DNA from 2 places in the Terribacillus sp. FSL K6-0262 genome. Region 2 is predicted to be linked to the other one. Evidence: riboswitches for the same ligand, from Rfam matches in the RefSeq annotation. Region 2 holds a riboswitch; the other holds the start of a gene.
The links. A riboswitch is a leader RNA that binds a small molecule or an ion and turns the genes downstream of it on or off. The one in region 2 is predicted to bind FMN.

Region 1 (3,414 bases), 1.5 Mb from region 2:
TCTTTCAATTCCGTGAGGTAAGAATGAATAGCTGAACGAGCAGTGCCAGACATAGCAGTCTGTGCTTTTTGATGCGGAATTTTAATGAAGCTGAATAAAAGAAATGCAATGCAAAAGGTGAACGAGTCGATGATGAATAATAATGTTGCTCCAAAAAAGGCAAGCAGCACCCCTGCAATGGCATGGAAAATTAAATCGACGCCTTGATAAGCGAAGGAAAATAATGCATTGCCGGCGGGCAGTTCTTCTTTTTTCAGTACAAGGGGCAATGCTTTTGTTTCGGTAGGATATGCGAATGCATCGATACAAGCCAATAGAGGCATGAGTAGGAGCACCAGTGTAACAGTTAGAAAACCCTGCCAAGCTGCGAGCGGAATCAGCAGGATGAGCACGGCTTGGAGTGCCTGGGTCCATACTAGCGTCCGGCGTATCGGCCAGCGGTCGACCAGCGGGCCGATCAGGAACTGCAATATATTCGGTATTTGTGTCAGGAATCCAGCAAGACCCGAATAGAATGCGCTGCCGCTTAAGTCATAAACGAGCCACATTGCGGCGATGAAATAAATACTGTCCCCGATATTGGTGACAATCCTCCCCGAGAAAAGCAGACCGTAATTCCGCTGTTTTAAAATGGAGAACATCCTCAGTCCTCCTCTTCCAGTTCAATTTGATCAAACGATGGTGTATCGATTTCAAAACCGAAGGCGGAGAAATGATAGAGCTTGCCATCCGGGTCGTTCTCTGCAGCTTCACTCTTTTCACGCAGTGTTTGCATCAAGCCGGCTAAGCCCTGGATGAATTCTTTGAAATCAGCTTCGGTTGCACTTACTTCCCATATGCTGCCGATGGCGTCCCAGTCTTTCGGGTCAGTGGAGCCGGCAATTTTGGCAAACGAGGATTCTGGTGCGGCTAGAACCGCTGAACGTGTCTTATTGGTCATTTGTATATATAGCTGCCTCGTCGATTCGCTGAGTTCTTCTGCATAAGGAAGCAGATTTTCCGATGGAAAAAAGCCTCTTGCAGCGGCTCGATAGAATTTCTGTATAATTCCATGCTTCTCTTCGGTGCGGATCACCTCGATCAACCCGTTTTTCTCCAACTCTTTCAGATGATAATGGATCTTTGGTCTGCTTGTTTCCAACAGGACAGCCAGCTGCTGACCAGTATGAGAGGTTTCGATCAGCTTCATGATCATTTCGGCACGAAGCGGGTCACTGATCGCTTTCAGCTGCTCAAAGGTAGTCAATGCCATTGCCTGTTTCATTAAAATCCCCCCTGTGTAAATTAATCTTGAACGGTCAACTTTATTTTACTGATTTTGTTTAGCTATTGTTCCACATATTGCCAACTTGATTTTCAGACTTTTTTCCTGCTGTACAACGAGATAAAAAATATGTTAAAGTAAAAGCAATCGAATAGGTTTTCTCTTGGGGCAGGGTGTAATTCCCGACCGGCGGTGATAGGCAGCGCAGCTGTCTTCAGTCCGTGACCCGTTTTTATAACGGTGGATTTGGTGAGATTCCAAAGCCGACAGTATAGTCTGGATGGGAAAGAGGAAACGGCGTGCTATCCACACGCCAGCAAAAGCTTTTCGTCAAGTGACGATAGCTTGTTTCACTATACTTTTGAATTCCTAAGCCCCAGAATTTTTGATTCTGGGGCTTTTTATATGAAGGATAGTGTGTGAAGGGACAAGACAAAACTTGTACCTCTTATTTCGTCATCTAAAAAATTTAGTGATGCGCATATGCTCTGTTAGATGATCTCTCATCCCCCGCTCAACCGTCACATTGCCCCGAGACGGTAATATTCCCATTCGTAATACGTCAGATGACTTCAAGTCTGAGGAAGATGAAAAGAATAGGAGGAGGAAATGTGTTTACTGGAATCATCCAGGAAGTAGGCAGCGTGATTGCTGTCAATCAACAGGAAAAGGCGATGCAGCTTACCATTGCCAGCGAGAAACTGACCAAAGATATGCATATCGGGGACAGTATAGCGGTTAACGGTGTCTGTCTCACAGTCACTAGCTTTACATCGCATGCTTTCCAGGTCGATGTGATGCCAGAAACGTTCCGCGACAGTTCTTTATCGAATGTACGCAGTGCAGATGCAGTGAACTTGGAACCAGCACTTCAGCCGAGCGGCAGACTGGGCGGCCATTTCGTGAGCGGTCACGTCGATACGACGGGCACTATCCTAGCTATCCGGGAAGAGTCGAATGCACGTTATATTGATATTGGCGTCACGGAAGGTCTGCAGTATTTAATGAAAAAAGGATCGATTTCCGTTGATGGTGTGTCATTGACTGTGTTTGATGTGAAGGATGATTTGTTTACCATTTCGCTTATTCCTGAGACAAGGAAGGCGACGATTTTAGGGGATAAAATAGCCGGCGGTCAAGTGAATCTTGAATTTGACCAGCTGGCCAAATACATGGAACGGCTTATGGAATATCAAAAAAGTCCCCGGCCTGCTGGCATTACGACAGAAACATTGGCACAGCACGGATTCATGGATTAGGAGGGAAACGAATGAAAACGACAATAGCCAATGCGCTCGACCATTTGAAAAGCGGTAAAGCCATCATCATCACAGATGATGAGAAAAGGGAGAATGAAGGGGATTTAATGGCCTTGGCAGCATTTGCAAGTCCTGAAACGGTAAATTTCATGGCTTCTGTCGGAAAAGGTCTGATATGTGCACCTATTTCCCGGGAAATTGCTGAAAGATTGGATTTGCCCCCGATGGTAAGTGAAAATACGGACCCGCATGGAACAGCATTTACTGTCAGCATCGATCATATCGATTCCACTACTGGTATCAGCGCATTCGAGCGTGCCCATACAATCGGTAAGCTGGCTGATGCAGCCAGCTTACCGACTGATTTCCAGCGACCGGGACATATCTTTCCGCTGATTGCCAAACCGAACGGAGTCCTGGAGCGTCCTGGTCATACCGAAGCAGCTGTTGACTTGGCTGCATTGGCCGGCACAGCTGAAGCTGGTTATATTTGTGAAATCATGAATGACGATGGGACAATGGCTCGCATGCCGGAACTTGAAAAGCTGGCTGAAAAACACAAGCTGCCCATTATCACGATTGCAGATTTGATTGCATATCGACAGCTGCATGAAAACAAGGTAAAAAGTTAAACCAGTCATCAGCATCGATTAAGAAATAGATAACTAAAAAATGGGACTGGATTGTCCATATACAAAGGAGTATTCATATGGTTAACGTACTGGAAGGAAATGTAGTAGGCACAGATTTGAAGATTGGTATTGTTGTAGGGAGATTCAATGAGTTCATCACCAGTAAATTATTAAGCGGCGCCATCGATACCCTGAAGCGTCATGGTGTCGATGAAGCGAATGTGGATGTGGCATGGGTCCCGGGTGCATTTGAAATCCC
Region 2 (3,414 bases):
GGGGATAAAGCAAATGGCAGACGGACTGTACCAGTCTTGCTCGGCCGCAAAAAAGGCGTTACCTTCCTTGGTATCTGGTTCATCATCAGTTATTTGATCACTGCGGTATTCATCGCAGTGGGACTGCTTCCGATTTGGGCTGTCATTACATTGTTAAGTATCAAGAAAGCCCGCGATGCTTACCGAGGCTTCATCGGAAAGACAAAACCGCTTGAGATGATGCCTGCAATGAAGGCTACAGGACAAACAAATACGATTTATGGTCTTTTGCTCGTGATCGCTTTGCTGATCCAGCAGTTCGTACCATTTTCATTCTGAGCGGAGAGCGGGCACACAGCCCGCTCTTTTATATAGGTTTAATACAATCCAGTACGGGAAATACATTACATACAGAAAGCAGGTAACTATCATGGACTTCTCAAACACTTTAATGGAGCAGCTGCAAATGCGGGTGGTGAAGGCAAACAAAGATCAAGTTGTCATGGAAATGCCAGTAGGGCCGCATAATCGACAGCCTATGGGTTTTTTGCACGGAGGTGCCACTGTTGCATTGGCTGAAACAGCAGCAAGCATCGGCGGCAATCTGCATGCAGACCCAGCCACACAGGCCGTGTTCGGTCTGGAGATCAATGCAAACCACATGCATAGTGTCCGATCCGGAATCGTGACCGCTGTTGCAGCACCGATCCATATCGGAAAATCGACCATGGTATGGCAAATCAGCATTTCGGATGAGAACAAAAACCTGCTCTCTATCGCACGCTGTACCCTGGCAGTGAAAACGAAACGGCAGTAAAAGGAGATGAGTTAAATGGATAAAGATAAATTGGCGTCTTTCCGCAGACAATTACTTGCAATGAAGGAAGAAGCAGAAGAACAGATCAAAGGGAACGATAGCTATGATGCTGCCAAAGAATTCCCCACTGACTCCATCGGCGAAATGTCGACCGTTGTCAATCACCCTGGCGATCTCGGGACGGAGATGCATGATCGCGAGACAGCACAAACGCTCAAAGAATCAGCGCGGGAGCGTTTACGTGACATCGAGGATGCACTGGATCGCATCGAGGAAGGCACTTATGGGTTGAGCGAAAAATCCGGCAAGCCCATCCCTGAGGAACGGCTGGAGGCGGAGCCGACGGCCCGGCTGCTCGTGGAGGAACAGGAAGAAATAGAAGAAAGAAGGCCATAAGAAAAAGGCACCCTCGCAGGGTGCCTTTGTTAATTGCGGCGTGTAAAGCCGTGCGGCCACATCCACACGTGTCAAAGACGTGCTTTACCGACTTATGCAATTCAGCTCATCGCTTGGTTATTGTAGCACGGACTGCCGGTCTTTGCAATAACTGTTTTACATCATGGTAAAAGCTCCCCCTCTTTGGGGGAGCTTTTAGGCTGCTGCTGTTCGTTTGCGCTTGGCGAACCAAGGCTTCAATTTCGCGAATAGCGGAACAAAGACAATCGCTATGACAATGCCTTTCACAAGGTTGAAAGGAAGGATGCCAGCAATGACCGCTGCCCACTTCGCATCGGCACTCATGACCGGAGAGCCCAAGAAAATGCTATATAGCGGCAGGACAACAAAATAATTCAGCACACTCATCCCGACTGCCATGGCAACAGTACCGGTAGCCAATCCGGAGATGAGTGTTTTTTTGCCTGCCCTGAATTTATGATAGAAGTATGCAACCGGCATGACGAATAGCATGCCTGCCAGGAAGTTGGCTGCGACACCTACCGGATCCCCGGCTCCTGTGAAAATAAGATACAATAAGTTCTTGATTGCTTCGACAGCTACACCTGCCAGCGGTGAAAACAGCAAGGCCGCTATCAATACCGGTATTTCACTGAAGTCGATCTTCAAATAAGCCGGCAGAATCGGAAGCGGGAAATTAAGCAGCATAAGTACCATGCTGATCGCTCCCAATAAAGCAAAAGTGATTGTTTTAGTCAACTTGGATGAACGCATGATCGTTCTCCTCCTTCATCTTGTTTATCGATTCTAACTCTTGATGAAGGGGAAGCAGCTTATTTACGTCAAAAAGCCCCGGAGCATGGCGCTCAGGGGCTTGGCATATACGCAAATAAGCAAGAAGACGTTTCTCACATGGAAACAAGGATGGCCAGTACGGCATCCGTCTTCTGCTTCGTATCTTCTCCCATCCAGACTTTCACTGTCGGTCCCGGAATTGCACCGGATCAGCCGCAGAACAATCGTCCTGCGGGTCACGGACTTCAGCAGCTCCCGCTGCTGTCACCGTCGGTCGGGAATTGCACCCTGCCCCGAAGATAGAATCGATTTAGTTTGTCATTATATTATACCTGCTTTCCATACATTTGCAACCCTTATGCTCACAGGTCCAATGGATTCAGGCTTTCTTCACCAGATAGGTTTGTCAGGAATTTTACCAAGAGATCGATTTCCTGCTGGATGACCTGCAGGCTGACTGTTTCTACCGGGGAATGCATATAGCGAAGCGGCAAGGAGACAAGCGCCGTCGATACACCCCTGCCCGAATAACGCATCTTATCTGCGTCCGTGCCAGTGATGCGCGGCGTCAATTCGTATTGCAGCTGAATGCCGAGCTCTTTCGCTGCTTGCTCCAGCAGGAGATTCGCCTTGCGATTGATCGGCGCTCCCTTGGCCAATACAGGACCTCCATCCAAGCTGACTTCGACTACCTTCCGACGGTTCACTCCTGGATGGTCGGTAGCGAACGTCACATCACAGGCAATCGCCAAATCCGGCTGAATACCGGCTGCAGCGAAGTATGCACCCCCCATATTCGTTTCTTCATTCACGGTACTGGCTGCATATACACCGACATCCAGCTTCTCTTCCTTAAGCCGGCGGATGACTTCCCCGACAATGAAAGAACCAGTACGGTTATCCAGTCCCCGTCCTGTCAAATAACGATCCATCAATACAGACGGCTGACGCTGATACACGATCAAATCCCCGACCTGCACATATTGCTCGATTTCCTGCTTGGATTTGGCACCGCAATCTATATATAGATCCGGCAGCTCGAAATCGCCCTTCATTCCTCCAAGATGCATCGCATTCACGCCGACGACACCCGGTATCGTCTTACCATATCCAAGCACCTGTACAGTCATACCAAGTGCTGCTTTTGCATTAAAACGTCCCATTTCGTCAATACGGAGGAAGCCATTTTCATCGATTCCCGTTACCACCATCGCGATTTCATCACAATGCCCGGCAAGCAGCACTTTGAATTTCGCTTCCGGATTGATGACTGCGATAGCATTGCCTGACGCATCTGTTCGCATTTCATCCGCAAATGGTGCATATTCTTTGATCCATTTTTTCTGTATTTCCATCTCAAAGCTGGACGGTGAAGCTGTCCGCAGCAGCTCCATCAAAAAATCCTGATTATCTAGTTGCATATCCAT

Region 1: another riboswitch for FMN. It lies ahead of ribE (riboflavin synthase); the one in region 2 lies ahead of MHI54_RS14015 (ECF transporter S component).

The regions. Positions count from the first base shown of each region.
Region 1 is NZ_CP150277.1:1,207,117-1,210,530, reverse strand. It holds gene MHI54_RS06240 (MFS transporter) at 1-641, opposite strand, end outside; gene MHI54_RS06235 (winged helix-turn-helix domain-containing protein) at 644-1,264, opposite strand; FMN riboswitch at 1,420-1,560, shown strand; gene ribE (riboflavin synthase) at 1,876-2,523, shown strand; partial or broken gene ribB (3,4-dihydroxy-2-butanone-4-phosphate synthase) at 2,535-3,137, shown strand; gene ribE (6,7-dimethyl-8-ribityllumazine synthase) at 3,233-3,414, shown strand, end outside.
Region 2 is NZ_CP150277.1:2,735,957-2,739,370, reverse strand. It holds gene MHI54_RS14030 (1,4-dihydroxy-2-naphthoate polyprenyltransferase) at 1-318, shown strand, start outside; gene MHI54_RS14025 (hotdog fold thioesterase) at 410-796, shown strand; gene MHI54_RS14020 (hypothetical protein) at 812-1,192, shown strand; gene MHI54_RS14015 (ECF transporter S component) at 1,388-1,966, opposite strand; FMN riboswitch at 2,145-2,292, opposite strand; gene MHI54_RS14010 (M20/M25/M40 family metallo-hydrolase) at 2,350-3,408, opposite strand.